DNA from 4 places in the Pseudomonas sp. UM16 genome. Region 3 is predicted to be linked to each of the others. Evidence: predicted binding sites of a transcription regulator. Region 3 holds the regulator's gene; each other region holds the start of a gene.
What was found. The regulator FliA, encoded in region 3, starts transcription of late flagellar genes. The targets are predictions, from matches to a motif close to CTAAAGTTTNNNNNNNNNNNGCCGNTAA.
Positions count from the first base shown of each region.

Region 1: the regulator FliA is predicted to act here: its motif matches at 2,514-2,541, upstream of ACQRAX_RS02540 (methyl-accepting chemotaxis protein).
Region 2: the regulator FliA is predicted to act here: its motif matches at 2,575-2,602, upstream of motA (flagellar motor stator protein MotA).
Region 4: the regulator FliA is predicted to act here: its motif matches at 3,414-3,441, upstream of ACQRAX_RS09815 (methyl-accepting chemotaxis protein).

Region 1 covers NZ_JBNPJT010000002.1:89,226-94,302, reverse strand. Annotated here, with positions in the region: gene ACQRAX_RS02555 (pirin family protein) at 1-800, opposite strand, end outside; gene ACQRAX_RS02550 (amidohydrolase family protein) at 916-1,920, shown strand; gene ACQRAX_RS02545 (DUF3859 domain-containing protein) at 1,995-2,459, shown strand; gene ACQRAX_RS02540 (methyl-accepting chemotaxis protein) at 2,599-4,224, shown strand; gene fabB (beta-ketoacyl-ACP synthase I) at 4,317-5,077, opposite strand, start outside.
Region 2 covers NZ_JBNPJT010000014.1:100,924-106,000, reverse strand. Annotated here, with positions in the region: gene ACQRAX_RS17835 (toll/interleukin-1 receptor domain-containing protein) at 89-571, shown strand; gene motB (flagellar motor protein MotB) at 635-1,654, opposite strand; gene motA (flagellar motor stator protein MotA) at 1,658-2,509, opposite strand; gene ACQRAX_RS17820 (HDOD domain-containing protein) at 2,639-4,174, shown strand; gene ACQRAX_RS17815 (rhodanese-like domain-containing protein) at 4,221-5,030, shown strand; gene asd (archaetidylserine decarboxylase) at 5,048-5,077, shown strand, end outside.
Region 3 covers NZ_JBNPJT010000002.1:270,814-275,890, forward strand. Annotated here, with positions in the region: gene ACQRAX_RS03310 (chemotaxis protein CheA) at 1-1,159, opposite strand, end outside; gene ACQRAX_RS03315 (protein phosphatase CheZ) at 1,172-1,960, opposite strand; gene ACQRAX_RS03320 (chemotaxis response regulator CheY) at 1,980-2,354, opposite strand; gene fliA (RNA polymerase sigma factor FliA) at 2,459-3,199, opposite strand; gene fleN (flagellar synthesis regulator FleN) at 3,196-4,029, opposite strand; gene flhF (flagellar biosynthesis protein FlhF) at 4,149-5,077, opposite strand, start outside.
Region 4 covers NZ_JBNPJT010000007.1:36,562-41,638, reverse strand. Annotated here, with positions in the region: gene rlmM (23S rRNA (cytidine(2498)-2'-O)-methyltransferase RlmM) at 1-234, opposite strand, end outside; gene acnA (aconitate hydratase AcnA) at 488-3,229, shown strand; gene ACQRAX_RS09815 (methyl-accepting chemotaxis protein) at 3,472-5,037, shown strand.

The sequences.
Region 1 (5,077 bases), 180 kb from region 3:
CGTGCCCGCGCCTGATCGATCAGTACCGGATCACTGGCAACGAAATTCCAGTTCATCCGCCGCGGCCCGTCCAGTGGCGCTCCGCCGAACAGCACCAGTCGGCACTCGCGGTCAGCAAACAAACTCATTTCCTCGCCTTCGGGCAGCACGACCAGGCTATGCGGCTCGACCGCTTGATCGTTCAGGCTCACTTCACCCTCCAGCACATACAGTGCCCGCTCGGGGTGCTCGTTGGGGAGGATTAGCGTAGTCGCCGCCTGCATCTGCACCAAGGCATAGAGTGTTGGTGACAACACCGGCACCGGCGACCGCAGGCAAAAGCCATCACCGGCAATCATGCGGATGCTCACCCCCAAGCTATCGCTGACTGGCAAGCTGGCAGCCGGGTGATGACTGTAGTAACTGTCACCTTGTTCGGCGTCTTTGGGTGACGCCAGCCATACCTGTAAACCATGCAGGCGCGAGCCCTTGACGAGTAAATCCTCTGGGGTCCTTTCGACATGGGCAACCCCACGGCCAGCGGTCATCCAACTGACCTCTCCAGCTTTGACGCGCTGATCGGAGCCAAGGCTGTCTTTATGAAGCAGCTCGCCTTCGAACAGGTAGGTGAGGGTGGACAGGCCGATATGCGGGTGCTGGCGGATATTCACGCCTTTGCCAGCGACGTAGTCGGTTTCGAGCATGTGATCGAAGAACACGAAGGGGCCGACACTGCGACATTGTGCCGAAGGCAGCGGGCGCAGGATCGGTTGGCCCTCGACGGATTCTGCGCGAGGGCGGATGACCAGGGGATTGCTCACGGTGGGCTCCAGGCCGGGGATGATGGCTTTGAGCATAACCTGTTACAGATAAGGGCTGAACTGCGTTGCGCCCTGATCGGTCTACCCTGACTGAATCGCCAGAAAGGAACGCACAATGTTTGCCAGAAGTCTGGGCTGGATCCTCTTGCTGGGCTTGGCCCTGCCAAGCGTACAAGCACGGGAGTACCGCTACAGCGATGCTCATTTGCACTATGTGGATTTCTTTCAGGAGAGCGAGGGCATGGACGCGCTGCTCAAGGCGATGGACCAGGCACGTATCGATCAGTCGATGATCTCGGGTGTGGCGGTGGCGAAAAAATGGCATGAAGACGAACCCAAGCGTCCACGCTACTACGCTGGTGACGATGCGGATGCCTATTGGTACAGCGCCACCGATATCTATATCGCCGCAGCGCTGGAAAAACTTGAACCCAAACAGCGCCGCCGTTTTCACCCGTTTCTGACCGGCTTCAATCCGGTAGACAAAAATGCGGTGGCCCATATCGAGCGGATGCTCGAGCTCAATCCGGGGTTATGGCAGGGAATTGGTGAGGTCTTCACCCGCCATGACGACTTGACCGCACTGACCAGTGGCGACATCCCGCGCGCCAACAACGAGGCGATGACGCGTATTTACCACTTGGCGGCCGAGCAGGACTTGCCGGTGCTGATCCATTCCAACATTACCTCCAAGCGTGAGCGCAATCCACTGTATCTGGGGGAAATTGAAGAGCCGTTGCGCAACCATCCGCACACTCGTTTCATCTGGGCGCATGCCGGAACCAGCGTGGAAATTCATCGGCATCAGACGCAGCTGGATTTTCTGCTGCCGACGCTGTCTCGGATGCTTGAGGCGTACCCCAATCTGTACATCGACTTGTCCTGGAGCGTCTTGCAGCCTTACCTGCTGGACGAGCGCGGTGAGCCCAGGAGTGAGTGGGTCGAACTGGTCAAACGCTTCCCAGAGCGCTTTATGCTCGGTTCTGACGTGGTCGGACGCTTCGGTAGCCTGGGAGAACAACTGCACAGCTTCGATCCGTTCCTCGATGCCTTGCCAGCGGATGTGGCACAGAAGGTTGCCCAGGATAACTTTCTCGCGGTGCTGCCCAAGCAACGTTAAGCAGTTCTCCAGTTGTCATCAGCCTGTCATGCCAGCGTCATAGCCTGCCGCCATCAATCCAGATGGAGTGCACCATGTTTTTCAGTCGTTTCAGCGCTGTGTGCGGGCTTGTGCTGGTCAGTGGCCTGGCCAGTGCCGAGGTTCAGGTCACAGGACCGATCGAGTACGGGTTGTTTGAAACCCGCCACCAGAACTTCCAGCCTGGCGAGCGGGTGCTGACCCAGAGCAATCAGAGCATCCAGCACACCGACGAGATTCCGGCGCGCCTGGGCAGCAAGTTTGGCATGCGTTACCGACTGGAGGGCAAGGTTGCCGAAGACACGCCACTGACCCTGTTGTACCTCACCCCAGGGGTGCGCACGCCCGACGGCAAGCGCCACGATAAGTTTGAAGTGGTGCAGAAACTGGTGCCGGGCGCGGCACAGGATGTCATGGCCTTTGAGTTCACCGAAAATCATGAAGTGGTGCCAGGCCAATGGCATTTCATGGTTTTCCAGGGTGATCGCCTGTTGGCGGAGCAGCGCTTTACCGTGCGCTGACTCAGTACGTGCCTGCTGCCGATGGGGGCAGGCGTTTTGATATCACGCTTTCATCTAACGCATTTTTTCCGCGAGCCGATATCTTCTAGGAGAAGGGACTGCTGCATCGTTGTGCAGCGCTTTTGGAAGGAGCCGGAAGATGAGCTTGAGAAATATCAATATCGCCCCGAGGGCGGCGTTGGGTTTTGGCCTGGTGGCGTTGCTGGTGTTTGCCCTGGGTGTGTTTGCGCTGATGCAGATGACCAGCATGCGCCAACAGTCCGAGCAGGTCGACAGTAACTGGTTGCCCAGTGTCGTTGCGGTGGGGCAGATGACCCAGGACACCATGCGTATTCGCGCCTTGACCCTGCGCATGCTGATCAATCGCGACCCGCAATCGCTGCAGCAGAACAAAGCGCGCATCGAAGAGATAAAGGTCGGGCTGGGCAAGGCGCAGCAACAGTACCAGGCACTGATTGTCCTGCCTGAAGAGCAGGCGCTGTTCGATCGCTACTTGAAGATTGAACAGCAGTACCTGGGGTTGCAGGCCCAGGTTAGCCAACTGTCGCAGCAGGACCAGGTCGAGGCGGCAGTTGCCGTGGTCAATGGTGAGATGAACCAATTGGCCGACCAGCTTGCCGCCACCCTAAACGAGTTGATCGCGCTTAATAACCACCACGCCAACAACGCTACCGATCTTGCCGAAGCGGTGTATCAACGCGCCCGGGTCTGGGTGGTGTGTCTGTTGCTGGCCGCCCTGGTGATGACGGTGATTCTGGCGCTGACCCTGACCCGCAGTATCGTCCGCCCCTTGGCCCAGTCGCTGCAGGTAGCCGAAGTGGTGGCCACCGGCGACCTGACCCCGCAGATTGCGGTGCAGGGCAAGGATGAGCCGGCACGCCTGCTGGCGGCCCTCAAGCAGATGCAGCAGAGCCTGCGCGAGACGATCGGGCGGATTTCTGATTCGTCGAATCAGCTGGCCTCGGCCTCCGAGGAGCTCAGCGCAGTGACTGAAGATGCTACGCGTGGTCTGATGCAGCAAAGCCAGGAGATCGAGCAGGCGGCAACTGCGGTCAATCAGATGACCACCGCAGTGGAGGAGGTGGCGAGCAATGCGGTGGCCACTTCCGAAGCGTCCCGTGAATCAGACCGGATTGCCCGTCAGGGCCGTGAACAGGTGCGCTTGACCGTGGTCTCGATTGAGTCACTGGCGGCCGGGGTGGCGTCCAATGCTGAGGAAGTCGGGCAATTGGCGCAACAGGTGCATGGCATTACCAAAGTACTGGATGTGATCGGCTCGATTGCCGAGCAGACCAACCTGCTGGCCCTCAATGCTGCGATTGAAGCGGCCAGGGCAGGAGATGCCGGACGCGGCTTTGCTGTCGTCGCCGATGAGGTGCGGGCGCTGGCGCATCGCACCCAGCAGTCGACGCGGGAAATCGAGCAGATGATCAATGCCATCCAGCAGGGTACCGATCGGGCAGTGGAGGGTATGCAACAGAGCAACGAACGTGCCCGCAGTACCCTGGATGGGGCGCATGCGGCGGGGGCAGCGCTGGAGGAAATTGCCACGGCTATCAGCCTGATCAATGAACGCAATCTGGTGATTGCCAGTGCGTCCGAGCAGCAGGCGCAGGTGGCGCGAGAAGTGGACCGTAACCTGACCAATATTCGTGACCTGGCACTGCAGACATCGGCGGGGGCCAACCAGACCAATGCCGCGAGTCAAGCGTTGTCGCAGTTGGCGATTGACCTGAATGGCCTGGTAGGCAGGTTCTCGGTGTAGCTGTGTGGCCTGCTGTAGTCGCAGCCTGACGGCAGGTACACACAAAAACGCCCCGAACCAGTCGGGGCGTTTTCGCTGTAAGAGACTAGCCCTTACTTGCCTTCCCAGCGCTTGAGCACCAGGGTGGCGTTGGTGCCACCGAAACCGAAGCTGTTGCTCATCACGGTGTCGATCTTGGCGTTTTCCTGGGTCTTGGTCAGGATTGGCATATCGGCAACGGCGGGGTCCAGCTCGTCGATGTTGGCGGAGCCGGCAATGAAGTTGCCTTCCATCATCAGCATGCAGTAGATCGCTTCGTGAACGCCGGCAGCGCCCAACGAGTGACCGGACAGGCTCTTGGTCGAGCTGATGGCTGGCGCCTTGTCACCGAACACTTCACGAACGCCCTTGATTTCGGCAACGTCGCCCACTGGGGTCGAGGTGCCGTGGGTGTTCAGGTAGTCGATCGGTGCGTCAACGGTAGACATGGCCATCTGCATGCAGCGGATGGCGCCTTCGCCGCTTGGCGCGACCATATCGTAGCCATCGGAAGTAGCACCGTAGCCAACGATCTCGGCGTAGATTTTCGCGCCACGGGCCAGAGCGTGTTCCAGCTCTTCCACCACGACCATGCCGCCGCCACCGGCGATGACAAAGCCATCGCGGTCGTTGTCGTAAGCACGGGAGGCTTGTTCCGGGGTGTCGTTACGCTTGCTGGACAGGGCGCCCATGGCGTCGAACAGGAACGACTGGCTCCAATGTTCTTCTTCACCACCACCGGCGAAGACGATGTCCTGTTTGCCCATCTGGATCTGTTCCATCGCGGTACCGATGCAGTGTGCACTGGTGGCGCACGCCGAGGCGATGGAGTAGT
Region 2 (5,077 bases), on a different contig from region 3:
CCATGCCGTGAGTATGAAAGGAATCAACAATGACAATCCGATCCTTACGTATCAATTGCTCTACCTACGTACCAGGAGGGCCCGCCTGATGCCTGTGGTTATCAGCTATCGCCACCAGGAACGCCTGGATGCCTTCATCATCAACGAGCGCCTGAAACTTGAAGGCATCGATACCCACCTGGACGTGTTCGACGGCAGCACCGGACAGACCACCGACGACCTGACCGGCCTGGTGTGTCGTAACGTCAGCGGCTGCACGCACTTGATTGCCGTCCTCTCTCAGGAAAATGCCGACACGTGGTGGGTACCGTTCCAATTGGGCGCCGCCACGCTCAGCAATCGACGCATCGCCCTGTTCCAATGCACAGACAGCGTATTACCCGAGTACTTGGAGAAGTGGCCGATAATGCGTTTACGCGAACACATTGATTTGTTCGTGCTTGCCTACCACGATGAACAGACCTTCAAGCGCTCGATCGATAAAGAAGGTGCTAACGCGGATGCCACCAACCGCGTCAACGCCGACTTCTTCCATGCCGACTTGAAGGCCAAGATTCGCCGCGGCTTCTGAGCCCCCGAAAGCACAACGCCCGTGAGCATCGCTGCACACGGGCGTTGTGATCACAGCACAGGATTACTCCTTGCTCTCATCCATCTTCAACACGCCGTCCTCGAAGATGTTCAGCTTCTGGCGTAGCTCGCGAGGCTGCATCGGCTCCGGTTCGGGCGCTGGCGCTGCCGCTGCCGGTGCAGGCGCCGGCACTTGAGCACCAGGCGCTGCCTCCTCTGGCGCGGCAGGCTGGGGCTGCTCACCTTCCAGGGTGCGCTGGGCTTTTTTGGTCAGGACAATAATGTCGATACGCCGGTTTACCGGATTGAGCGGGTTGGCCCGGTCGAACAGCGAAGACGAGGCATAGCCTACCACCCGTGCCACTTGCGCATCCGGATAACCACCCGCGACCAGGGCACGGCGCGCTGCGTTGGCACGGTTGGCCGACAGTTCCCAGTTGCCAAAGTCACCGCTGCCGGCATACGGCTTGGCATCGGTATGACCACTGATACTGATTTTGTTCGGCACTGCTTTTATGGTGTCGGCCATGGCCAGCAGGATATCTTCGAAATACGGCTGCAAGCGAGCGCTGCCGAGGTCAAACATGGGTCGGTTCTCAGCATCCATGATCTGGATACGCAGGCCATCCTGGGTAATTTCGAAGAGGATCTGATCCTTGAATTTCTGCAGTTCAGGGTTTTCTTCGACCTTGTTCTGCAGCTCCTGCAACAACAGCTCCAGACGCTCACGCTCAACCTGCTCAGCCATGCTTTCAACTTTGTCCTGCCCCAGCTGAATACTGCTATCCGGGGTTGGCTCGGACTTCTCTTCTGGGTTGATGGTCTTTTCCGGAGCGAGCTGGGGCGAACCACCGAGGTCGATAACGTAGGGCGTGCCGCTTTCGGAAAAACCGATCGGGTCTTTGAAGTAGCCTGCAATGGCGATCTTCTGTTCCGGTGTCGCGGTAGACAGCAGCCAGAGCACCAGGAAGAACGCCATCATTGCCGTGGCAAAGTCAGCGAAGGCGATCTTCCAGGCGCCACCGTGGTGACCGTCGCCAAAGCGCTTGACGCGTTTGATGATTATGGGCTGGTTGTTTTCCATGACTCAGCGACCGCGAACTGCTTGTTCCAGCTCGGCAAAGCTCGGACGGTGGGCCGGGAACAGCACCTTGCGCCCGAATTCCACGGCCAGCGACGGCGGCATGCCGGAAGCCGAGGCCACCAGCGAAGCCTTGATGGCTTCATAGACGTTGAGTTCTTCCCGGGCGTCCTGACGTAGGGCCGTGGCCAGCGGGCCGAAGAAGCCGTAAGCGGCGAGAATACCGAAGAAGGTACCGACCAGCGCCGCACCGACATGCAGACCGATGGACTTCTGGTCACCGTCGCCCAAAGAGGCCATGGTCACCACAATGCCCAGTACTGCCGCGACAATACCGAAGCCTGGCATGCCGTCGGCAATGCCGGTCACGGCGTGGGACGGGTGCTCGAGCTCTTCTTTCATGCTCAGCAGTTCCATGTCGAACAGGCCTTCAAGCTCATGCGGCGCCATATTGCCGGTGGACATGATGCGCAGGTAATCGCAAATGAACGCGGTCATGCGCTCATCCCCCAACACCGCAGGGTACTTGGCAAAAATCGGACTGGAAGCGGCGTCTTCGATATCGGCTTCGATCGCCATCATGCCTTCGCGCCGGCTCTTGTTGAGAATCTCGTAGACCAGCCCAAGCACCTCGATATAGAAGGTGTGGGTAAAGCGCGTACCAAACATCTTCAGCGACTTTTTGATTACATGCATGGTCATGTAACCAGGGTTCGCCTGGAGGAACGCACCAAAGGCCGCGCCACCGATGATCAGCACCTCGAAGGGCTGAATCAGTGCCGCAATTTTACCGTGGGATAGAACATATCCGCCGAGCACACTCGCGAATACGACGATGATGCCGATAATTTTAGCCATAGATAGAAAGCACTTACTGTCGTGGTCAGGGTCGTGAGCGGAAGTTAATAAAACTCTTCTTCTACTTATCGGCAGATCTGCGCCAGACTATAGTCAGTCAAGGCGAAAAGCCAGTTCGGCCCCTCCAGCATGCCTATTGAAACCATCGTGCCAGAACCAACACCTAAAACACTCGATGCCTGGGTCAAGCTGCTCGACAGCGTTCGACTACCGGTTCCTCTGGCCAGTTACGAGCAGGTAAAAGCGGCGATCGCCGACAGCCGCCGCTCATTGCGCGACATCGCTGAGTTGATGCAGGACAGCCCTGCCCTGGTGCTCAGCGTGATGCGCGAGGCCAATCATCACACCAGCAGCAGCCTTGGCGAACCGGCGGAAAGCCTGGAGACCGCCCTCAATCGTCTGGGCCTGGCGCGCACCACAAAATTGCTCGAGCGGCTGCCGGCGCTGGCTGAGGACGAGATTGCCCCGACCTTGCGCCAACTGCAGTTGGTCAGTCAGCATGCGAGCCAACAGGCTAATGGTTTGTTCGCCAGCCGCCTGGCGCGGCTCTGGCAGGAAATCCACTGGGGCAGCCTGTTGTTTCTGTCGCCGTTGTGGCCACTGGCCCTGACCTTTCCGAAGCTGCTCGAGGACTGGGAGCTACGGGTTGTGCACAAGGGCGAAGCGGCAGCGCGGGTGGAAGTGGAGTTGTTTGGCGTGCGGATACTCAGCCTGTGCAAAGCCCTCGCCGAGCACTGGCGCCTGCCAGCATGGGTCAGCCATGGCTATCAATTGCTGCAGGATGAGCGCCGCTTGCTGGCCAAGGCATTACTTATCGCCCGTGATCCGAACAGCCTGCACCAACAGCAGCGCCTGGACGAACAGCCAAACGTACGCCGCTGGTTCAATCAACCAGCCAACACCGTGCTGCTGGCCAACGGTCTGGCCCTGGCAGCACACGTCGGTTGGACCAACCCTCATGTACGGCGCTGGCAGCTGCTCACCAGCCTGTACCTGCAAACTTCACTGGATGACGTACAGCAACTGACGCACCAACAAGCGGTGAGCAGCGCCCGCCAGCATGCCAACCCTGGTCTTTTTCACCCAGCCGAAGCGCTGCTTTGGCCCTGGCACCAACGACGCCCGCACAAGGGCCAGATCGCCCCGCCGCCGCCTTCGGCCCAGGCCTTGGGAGCTTGGCGCAAACTCTGCGCCGAGTTGCTGGTCGAGCCAAGCCCGTTCAGCAACGCCATCCACCTGACGACCCTGGCCCGCGATGCACTGGTAGCCTGTGGTATGCAGCGCCTGATGTTGCTGATGAGCGACAAGACCCTGACCCAACTGCGCGTTCATCAGATTGCCGGATTGCCGACAGAAGCGGCTACTCTGGTGCTGCCAATCGAGCAGAGCAAGTTGTTGCAGCGCCTGATGAGCAGCGCTGCGCAGCTACGACTGACGCCAGACAATCACAAGCAGTTTGCCGCGCTGTTGCCGGCCCACCTGCACGCTTTGTTTCGCAGCGAACACCTGCTGCTGCGCTCACTGTCGAGCAATGGTCGTGTGGTGATGCTGCTGATCGCCGACCAGGGTGGCAAACCACTGGCCGACATCAGCGTGCAGGCCTTTGGTAAAACTGCGCAATGTATCGAACGCGCCCTGACCGCCTTCAGCAACCGCAGTGCCTGACCCATGCGCTACAATCGCCCCCTCTGTTCCGCCCTGGAGACTCTGGATGACTGACTTTTCTGGCTTGCCCCTGGTAATCGAGCCGGCTGACCTGCAAGCCCGGCTTGATGTACCTGAGTTGATCCTGGTGGACCTGACCAGCGTCAACCGCTATGACAGTGGGCATATACCAGGGGCTCGCTTTGTCGATCCCAAGCGTACTCAGCTGGGCCACCCCCCTGCCCCGGGCCTGCTACCGGCCAAAGCCGATCTGGAAAAACTGTTTGCCGAACTCGGCCACAATGCCAGTGCGGTCTACGTGGTCTATGACGACGAAGGCGGCGGCTGGGCCGGGCGCTTCATCTGGTTGCTGGATGTGATCGGCCACTCCCGCTACCACTACCTCAACGGCGGCGCCCAGGCCTGGCCGGCGAGCACCCTCAGCACTGAAGTCCCGGCCAAAGCCAGCGGCACGGTCAGCCTGACCCTGCACGAAGAGCCCACCGCCACCCGCGAATACCTGCAAAGCCGTCTCGGTGCCGCCGATCTGGCCATCTGGGATGCACGCAGCCCAGGTGAATACCGTGGTGAAAAGGTCCTGGCCGCCAAAGCTGGGCACATCCCCGGTGCCGTCAATTTCGAGTGGACTGCAGGCATGGACATGAACAATGCCCTGCGCATCCGCAAAGACATGCCCGAAATCCTCGAACAGCTGGGCATCAGCAAAGACAAGGAAGTGGTCACCCACTGCCAGACTCACCACCGCTCCGGCTTTACCTATCTGGTGGCCAAGCATCTGGGCTACCCTCGGGTCAAAGCCTATGCCGGATCCTGGGGCGAATGGGGCAACCACCCCGACACCCCTGTAGAAATTTGAAGAATCAAGGAAACCCAATGAAATCCCGCTTGTTCATCATCAGCCAG
Region 3 (5,077 bases):
TCGACACCGCCTTGGACATGGCTTCATCGCCACTGTTCAGGCCCAGACGGACCAGGCGGTTACGCACCAGCACCAGCTCGCCGACCATGTTCATGATCTCATCAAGGCGTGCGGTATCGACCCGTACGGTGGTTTCCGTTTCGCTGGCCGGGTGCTTTTCGGCCGCCGCAGCAGCTTGGCGCGCAGGTGCGGGCGCTGCGGCCTTGACCGGCGCCGCCGCAGGCTTGACCGCCGCGGGTGCCGGAGCTGCTGCGGGCTTGACCGCAACTGCAGCGGCTGGAGCAGTTGGAGCGGCGGTAGCTACGCTGTCCGGGGCGAATTTACCCTTGCCGTGCAGCTCATCAAGCAGCGCTTCGAATTCATGCTCAGAGATGTGATCGCCTGAAGCAGCGGGTGCCGCTTGTACCGCGCTGGCAGCCGGCAAGGCATCCACAGCAAAGCTGCCCTTGCCATGCAACTGATCGAGCAATGCCTCGAACTCGTCATCGGTGATTTCGTCGCCAGCACCTGCCGCCGTGGTAGCCGCTGGCGCGGGCGCACTGACGCTATCAGGGGCAAACTGACCTTTTCCGTGCAACTGATCGAGCAGCGACTCGAACTCGGCATCAGTGATTTCGTCGCTGGCCTCGGCAGGCGCTTGCACCTGCGCTTCAGCTTCGGCCTTGACCGCATTGAGCGAGTCAAGCAACTGCTCGAATTCGGTGTCGGTAATGTCTGCCTCGGGCGCCGGTTCCGGAGCCGGCTCAGGCGCGGGGGCCTGCACCGCCGCCGCAGGCTCAGCCAGGCGCGCCAAGGCTGCCAGCAGCTCAGGCGTGGCTGGGGTGATGTCACTGCGTTCGCGCACCTGGCCAAACATGCTGTTGACCGTGTCCAGCGCTTCCAGGACCACGTCCATCAGTTCGGCATCAACGCGCCGCTCACCCTTGCGCAGGATGTCGAAGACGTTTTCGGCGATGTGGCAGCACTCCACCAGCTCGTTGAGCTGGAGGAAGCCGGCGCCCCCTTTTACAGTGTGAAAACCGCGAAAGATCGCATTGAGCAGATCGGCATCATCCGGACGGCTTTCCAGCTCGACCAGTTGCTCGGACAGTTGCTCAAGAATCTCGCCGGCTTCTACCAGAAAATCCTGAAGGATTTCTTCATCGGCGCCGAAGCTCATTAAACGTGCTCCCTAAAAACCCAGACTGGACAGCAGATCGTCGACATCGTCCTGACCGGACACAACGTCTTCACGCTTATCGGCATGAATCTGCGGACCTTCACCCCGAGTTGGATGTTTTTCTTGATCTTTTTCAGCGCGCAGCTGTTGGTGGTCATGTTCGATACCGGCAAAACGATCGACCTGACTGGCCATCAGCACAAGCTTGAGCAGATTGCTTTCTACTTCGGTGACCAGTGCGGTTACACGTTTGATCACCTGACCGGTCAGGTCCTGATAGTCCTGAGCCAGCAAAATATCATTGAGGTGGCCGGCGACCTTGCGGTTGCCCTCCTCGCTGCGCGTGAGAAAACTGTCGACGCGTTTGGCCAGTTCACGAAACTCCGGCGCCGCCACTTCGCGGCGCATGAAGCGCTGCCAGTCGACACTCAATGCCTGAGCTTCGTCACTCAGCTCATTGAGCACTGGCGTGCTGGCTTCAACCAGATCCATGGTCCGGTTGGCCGCCCCTTCCGTCAGCTTGACCACATAGGACAGGCGTTCGGTGGCGTCAGTGATCTGTGAAACCTCTTCGGCCTGAGGCATTTGCGGATCGATCTGAAAACTGACGATCGCACTGTGCAGCTCACGCGTGAGCTTACCCACTTCCTGGTACAGGCCACGGTCACGGGTCTGGTTTAGCTGATGGATCAATTGCACCGCGTCGCCAAATTTGCCCCGCTCGAGACTGTCGACCAGTTCGTGGGCATGCTTCTTCAGTGTCGACTCGAAGCCGTCCAACGATGAATGTGTTTGCTCCATAGCGCCCCCGTGGCGTGTCTTAGCTATTGACGCGCTCGAAGATCTTCTCGATCTTTTCTTTCAGCACTTGCGCGGTGAACGGCTTGACCACATAGCCGTTGACGCCGGCCTGGGCTGCTTCGATGATCTGCTCGCGCTTGGCTTCAGCCGTCACCATCAACACCGGCAGGTGCTTGAGGCGCTCGTCAGCACGCACTTTGCGCAACAGATCGATGCCGGACATGCCCGGCATGTTCCAGTCGGTGACGAGAAAGTCGAAATGGCCGCTTTCGAGCATTGGCAGCGCGGTGTTGCCGTCGTCAGCTTCCTGGGTATTGGTGAAGCCCAGGTCACGCAGCAAGTTCTTGATGATCCGCCGCATCGTCGAAAAATCGTCGACGATGAGGATTTTCATGTCTTTGTTCAATTAGACCTCCAAGCAGTCTTTAACGCGCTCAGCGCTGAACGCGCATTCAATCAATTCGGGCACTACATTTCACGACTGCATTGAACCTGCGTTCAACGCGCCCGCCATTCTCCCAGGCGGCTGCGCAAACGCGCCGCGCACTGGCTGTGCAACTGGCTGACACGCGACTCGCTGACACCCAACACCTCACCGATTTCCTTGAGGTTCAGCTCTTCGTCGTAGTACAGCGCCAGTACCAGGCGCTCGCGTTCGGGCAAGTTGGCAATGGCATCGGCCAAAGCTGCCTGAAAGCGCTCGTCTTCCAGGTCGCGCGAAGGCTCGAGCTGGGCACTGGCGCCATCCTCGTGCAGGCCTTCATGTTCGCCGTCCTGTAACAGGTCGTCGAAACTGAACAGGCGGCTGCCCAGGGTGTCATTCAAAATCCCGTAGTAATCATCGAGACTCAATTGGAGTTCGGCAGCAACCTCGTGATCTTTAGCGTCACGGCCGGTTTTTGCTTCAATTGCCCGAATCGCGTCACTGACCATGCGGGTATTGCGGTGAACCGAGCGTGGTGCCCAGTCTCCTTTGCGTACTTCGTCAAGCATTGCCCCGCGGATCCGGATACCGGCGTAGGTCTCGAAACTGGCACCCTTGCTCGCGTCATACTTGTTGGAAACCTCGAGCAGACCAATCATGCCGGCCTGGATCAGATCCTCCACCTGCACACTGGCCGGCAATCGTGCCAGCAAGTGATAGGCAATACGCTTGACCAACGGCGCGTAGCGCTCGATCAATTCATACTGGCCATCGCGCGAAGCCTTGCTGTACATCCGATAACCGCTGGCGTTCATAGCATCGGACCTGCACTCGTCGGTTGCACCAGGCGCTCGACAAAAAACTCCAGATGACCGCGCGGGTTGGCAGGCAACGGCCAGGTATCGACCTTCTGAGCAATGGCCTTGAACGCCAGCGCGCACTTGGAACGCGGAAAGGCTTCATAGACCGCTCGCTGCTTCTGCACCGCCTTGCGTACGCATTCGTCGTAAGGCACCGCGCCGACGTATTGTAGGGCCACGTCAAGGAAGCGATCTGTGACCTTGGTCAACTTGGCGAACAGGTTGCGCCCCTCTTGAGGGCTCTGTGCCATGTTGGCCAGGACCCGGAAGCGGTTCATACCGTAATCGCGGTTGAGCAGTTTGATCAGCGCGTAAGCGTCGGTGATCGAGGTGGGCTCATCGCACACCACCAACAGCACCTCCTGGGCGGCGCGGACAAAACTGACTACTGAGTCACCAATACCCGCAGCGGTATCGATCACCAGGACGTCGAGGTTGTCGCCAATTTCGCTGAAAGCCTGAATCAGGCCAGCGTGCTGCGCGGGTGCCAGATGCACCATGCTCTGCGTGCCGGAGGCGGCAGGCACAATGCGCACCCCACCGGGCCCCTGCAGCAGCACATCACGAAGTTCGCAGCGGCCTTCGATGACGTCAGCCAGGGTGCGCTTGGGCGTCAGGCCGAGCAATACGTCGACGTTGGCCAGGCCCAGGTCGGCGTCCAGCAGCATGACCCGACGGCCAAGCTCTGCCAACGCCAATGACAGGTTCACCGACACATTGGTCTTGCCGACGCCACCTTTGCCGCCAGTTACGGCGATCACCTGTACGGGATGCATGCTACCCATGTTTGTTCATTACCTTGTCTTGCTTAGACCGAGGCCACATGACCGGCTGCGCTTTCAACACCTGAAAAATGCCTGGCAGTCCATCCATGCAGATACTTTGCAACGTCTTCACAATCACCTCAGCCGACACGCTTGCCGGGGCTGTGGTAGAGATCAGCGAACATATCGGCCATCGCCTCTTCGCTGGGCTCGTCCTGCATCTGCACACTGACCGCGCGACTGACCAATTGGTGGCGGCGCGGCAGGTGCAGATCGTCAGGAATGCGCGGCCCATCGGTAAGATAGGCCACAGGCAATTCGTGACTGATGGCCAGGCTCAGGACTTCTCCGAGACTGGCCGTTTCATCAAGCTTGGTCAGGATGCACCCGGCCAACCCACAGCGCTTGTAGCTGTGATAGGCGGCGGTGAGCACCTGTTTCTGGCTGGTGGTCGCCAGTACCAGATAATTTTTAGACGCAATACCACGTCCGGCAAGGGTTTCCAGTTGCATGCGCAGGGCTGGATCACTGGCCTGCAAGCCAGCGGTATCAATCAACACCACACGCTTGCGCAGCAACGGCTCAAGGGCCTGAGCCAGGGACTGACCCGGATCTACATGAGTGACCGAGACATTGAGGATCCGCCCCAAGGTCTTGAGCTGCTCCTGGGCACCGATACGGAAACTGTCCATGCTCACCAACGCCAGGTTCTGTGCGCCGTACTTGAGCACGTAACGCGCCGCCAATTTGGCCAGGGTAGTGGTCTTGCCCATGCCGGCCGGACCGACCATAGCAATGACACCGCCCTCCTCGATCGGTTCGACTTGCGGCACATCAATTCTGCGTGCCAGGTGCGCCAACAGCATGCGCCAGGCATGACGCGGCTCTTCGATGCCGCTGATCTGCTCCAGCAGTTCATGCGCCAGCGGGCCGGACAGGCCAATACGCTGCAGGCGCCGCCAAAGGTTGGCCTTCTGCGGTTGATTGCCCTGCAACTGGCTCCAGGCCAACGAGCCGAGCTGAACTTCGAGCAGTTCGCGCAGCCCGGTAAGCTCCGAACGCATGGCAT
Region 4 (5,077 bases), on a different contig from region 3:
TAGTTCAACAAAACTGCCACGGGCCCACTGCCGAGGAAAAATCAACTGGGCGAAGCGCAGTTCGCGCATCAGCCGTTCAGTGCCTTGGGCATCGTTACAGATGAATTCGGCACACGCCGACTGCGGCTTCGCCTTGGCGTAGCCGGCAACATCGAGCCGGGCAGCATGCTCGGCGATTTCGGCACAGACTTCACTTTCAAAGCCCGGCCGGCAATGCATAAACAGGGTATTCATCTTCACTCCAGAACGGTTGGCGGCCAATCACCCCAACCCTGACCGGGCGCAATGCACTGCGCCGGTAAATCGGCGAATGATAAAGGAAGTTCGGAACCTGCGACACGCCCCGCCGGTCCAGTACTTGGTCAGGCCCGCCAAACAGGGCTAACCTGACCGTTCAGCCAGGTCCGTGCCGTGCGGACCGTCACAGAGGCGGTGAACCGGCGACAGCAAGGAAGATTGCCGTTCACCGGCGCAGAAGGAGTTGGTAATGCCCTCGCTCGATAGCCTGAAAACCCTCAAGTCTCTAACGGTCGCCGACCGTTCTTATCACTATTTCAGCCTGACCGAGGCCGCCAAGAGCCTCGGCGACCTGCAGCGTCTACCGATGTCGCTGAAGGTACTGCTGGAAAACCTGCTGCGCTGGGAAGACAACAAGACCGTCACCGGCGATGACCTCAGCGCCCTGGCCGACTGGCTCAAGGCGCGCCGCTCCGACCGTGAAATCCAATACCGCCCGGCGCGGGTGCTGATGCAGGACTTCACCGGGGTACCGGCAGTGGTTGACCTGGCGGCCATGCGCGCCGCCATGGCCAAGGCCGGCGGCGATCCACAGCGAATCAACCCGCTGTCACCGGTGGACCTGGTCATCGACCACTCGGTGATGGTCGACCGCTACGCCAGCCAGACAGCGTTCGCCCAGAACGTCGACATCGAGATGCAGCGCAACGGCGAACGTTACGCCTTCCTACGCTGGGGCCAGAATGCCTTCGATAACTTCAGCGTCGTACCACCGGGTACCGGCATCTGCCATCAGGTCAACCTGGAGTACCTGGGCCGTACGGTCTGGACCCGCGAAGAAGACGGGCGCACTTATGCGTTCCCCGACACCTTGGTTGGCACCGACTCACATACCACCATGATCAACGGCCTCGGCGTTCTCGGCTGGGGTGTGGGCGGTATCGAAGCGGAAGCAGCCATGCTTGGCCAGCCTGTGTCGATGCTGATCCCGGAGGTTGTCGGCTTCAAACTCACCGGCAAGCTGCGCGAAGGCATCACCGCCACCGACCTGGTGCTGACCGTTACGCAGATGCTGCGCAAGAAAGGCGTGGTCGGTAAATTCGTCGAATTCTACGGCGACGGCCTGGCCGACCTGCCCTTGGCCGACCGGGCAACCATCGCCAACATGGCCCCTGAATATGGCGCCACCTGCGGCTTTTTCCCCGTCGACCAGGTGACCCTGGATTACCTGCGCTTATCCGGTCGCCCCGAACAGACGGTGCAATTGGTCGAGGCCTACTGCAAGGAACAAGGCCTGTGGCGCCTGCCTGGCCAGGAGCCGGTGTTCACCGACACCCTGGCCCTGGACATGCACGAGGTCGAAGCCAGCCTCGCCGGGCCCAAGCGCCCCCAGGACCGGGTCGCCCTGTCGCAGGTCAGCCAGGCTTTTGACAGCTTCCTCGGTTTGCAGCTGCGCGTCTCGACCAAGGATGTCGGCCGTCTGGAAAGTGAAGGCGGTGGTGGTGTCGCTGTGGGCAATGCCGACCAGGCTGGCGAGGTCAGCTATGAACATGAAGGCCAACAGCATGTGTTACGCGATGGCGCGGTGGTGATCGCGGCCATTACCTCCTGCACCAACACCTCAAACCCCAGCGTGATGATGGCGGCCGGGCTGGTGGCGAAGAAAGCGGTCGAAAAAGGCCTGCAGCGTAAACCCTGGGTCAAGAGTTCACTGGCACCAGGCTCCAAGGTAGTGACGGACTACTACAAAGCGGCGGGCCTGACCCCCTACCTCGACGCCCTCGGCTTCGATCTGGTCGGCTACGGCTGCACCACCTGCATTGGCAACTCCGGGCCACTGGATGAGGTGATCGAGAAGGCCATTACCGGCGCCGACTTGACCGTAGCCTCGGTGCTCTCGGGCAACCGCAACTTCGAAGGTCGAGTACACCCTCTGGTGAAAACCAACTGGCTGGCCTCTCCGCCTCTGGTAGTGGCGTATGCCCTGGCCGGCAGTGTACGCCTGGACCTGAGTAGCGAACCGCTGGGCATCGGCAACGACGGCAATCCGGTGTACCTGCGTGACATCTGGCCAAGTCAGCAAGAAATTGCTGCGGCCGTTGCCAGTGTCGACACTGCGATGTTCCACAAGGAATACGCCGAAGTCTTCGCCGGTGATGCCCAATGGCAAGCAATCGAAGTGCCGCAGGCGGCCACCTATGTCTGGCAGGAGGACTCCACTTATATCCAGCACCCGCCATTCTTCGATGACATCACCGGCCCGCTACCGGTCATCAACGACATTCACGGCGCCCGGATACTGGCCCTGCTTGGCGACTCGGTGACCACCGACCACATCTCGCCTGCCGGCAACATCAAGGCCGACAGCCCGGCCGGGCGCTACCTGCGCGATAAGGGTGTGGAGCCACGCGACTTCAACTCGTACGGCTCGCGGCGCGGCAACCATGAAGTGATGATGCGCGGCACGTTCGCCAATATCCGCATCCGCAACGAAATGCTTGGCGGCGAGGAAGGAGGAAACACCCTCTACATCCCCACTGGCGAGAAGCTGGCGATCTACGATGCCGCCATGCGTTATCAGGCCGACGGTACACCGCTGGTGGTGATTGCTGGCCAGGAGTACGGCACCGGTTCCAGCCGCGACTGGGCAGCCAAAGGCACCAACTTGTTGGGCGTCAAGGCGGTGCTGGCGGAAAGTTTCGAGCGTATCCACCGCTCCAACCTGGTGGGCATGGGCGTGTTGCCGCTGCAGTTCAGTGCCGGGCAAACGCGCAAAACCCTCGCTCTCGACGGTAGCGAACACATCGATATCCTTGGCTTGAGCAACGCCAGAATCCAGCCGCACATGCACCTGACCCTGAAGATCAGCCGCCAGGACGGTCGTCAGGAACAGATCGAAGTGCTGTGCCGGATCGATACCCTCAATGAGGTGGAGTACTTCAAGTCAGGCGGCATTCTTCATTACGTGTTGCGACAATTGATCGCCTCCTGAAGTCACGGCCCGGCCTTTATGGCCGGGCCCACTACCATCGAGGTGAGGATGGACAGGCGGTCACTTGCTGACTTCTTTGTCAAAAATCTGAAATATAGCAGCTAAAGTTGCTAACTTTGCGTGAATGCCATAGCGCAGCCCAGCGCTTGGATCCTTGCGGCAGATCAAGCCGCGTAAATATTCATTCAACAAACCCCTCACGTTGCCGATAACCCTCGAAAGCCTTGCGGATTGAACAGCTAATGCGTAACAACCAGCCGATTACCCAGCGCGAACGGACTTTCCCTGCTCAACAACGCTTGATCTCGACCACCGATACCAAGGGTGTCATCACCTATTGCAACGATGCATTCGTCGAGATCAGCGGCTTCTCCCGCGAGGAGCTGATGCGCGCACCGCACAACCTGGTGCGCCATCCCGATGTGCCGCCGGCAGTGTTCGCGCACATGTGGGGCACGCTCAAGCAAGGCTTGCCATGGATGGGTATCGTCAAGAACCGTTGCAAGAGCGGCGACCACTATTGGGTCAACGCCTACGTTACCCCGGTGTTCGAAAACAATCAGGTGGTCGGCTTTGAATCGGTACGGGTCAAGCCTACGGCCGAGCAGGTACGCCGGGCCGAAGCCCTGTACCAGCGCATCAATCAAGGCCGGCCAGCAATTCCACGCCGCGACAAGTGGTTGCCTGTGGTGCAGGACTGGCTGCCCTTCATTCTGGTCAGCCAGGTCGGCTTCCTGATCGGTAACTGGCTTGGTCATTCCTGGGGCTTTGCCCTGGCCGCCGGCCTGTCGGTGCCACTGGGCCTGCTCGGCCTGAGCTGGCAGCAACGTGGCCTCAAGCGCCTGCTACGTCTGGCTGAGCAGTCCACCTCGGATCCGCTGATCGCACAGATGTACACTGACAGCCGCGGCGTTCAGGCCCGCCTGGAGATGGCCATGCTCAGCCAGGATGCGCGCATGAAGACCTGCCTGACTCGCTTACAGGACACGGCTGAACACCTCAATGAACAGGCCCGGCAGTCCGACACGCTGGCCCATAAAAGCTCCTCTGGCCTCGAGCGCCAGCGCGTCGAAACGGAACAGGTCGCTACTGCGGTCAACCAGATGGCGGCCACTACCCAGGAAGTTGCCAACCACGTCCAGCGCACCGCCGACGCCACTCAGGAAGCCAACCGCCTGACCAGCCGCGGCCGCGACATCGCCGGCGAAACCCGCGACGCCATTCAGCGCCTGTCAGCGGCGGTCGGCGAGACCGGTCTGACCGTGACCCAACTGGCGCGCGACAGTGATGAAATCGGCGGCGTGGTCGATGTCATCAAAGGCATTGCTGACCAGACCAACCTGCTCGCACTCAACGCCGCTATTGAAGCCGCACGGGCGGGTGAGATGGGCCGTGGATTTGCAGTGGTCGCCGACGAAGTTCGTCAACTGGCCCAACGCACCAGCGAATCGACCGGGCAGATCCACAGCCTGATCGCCAAACTGCAGCAGACCGCCAGCAATGCTGTGCAAACCATGGAGTCGGGCCATCGCCAGGCCGAAGAAGGTGTCGCACGGGTGATGGAAGCCGACCAGGCCCTGGTCGGCATTAGCGAAGCAGTGGCCAATATCACCGACATGGCTACCCAGATCGCCGCGGCCACTGAAGAGCAGACCGCTGTGGCGGATGAGATCAGCCGCAACATCAGCACCATCGCTGAACTGGCTGACCAGACCTCGGAACAGGCTCAGCATTCGGCGCAGCTCAGCGAAGAGCTGACCCGCACGGCCACCACCCAGTACTCGCTGGTCGAACGTTTCAACCGCTAAAAAAATCGGCGCACCCGATCAGGGGTGCGCCGGTTCCCGC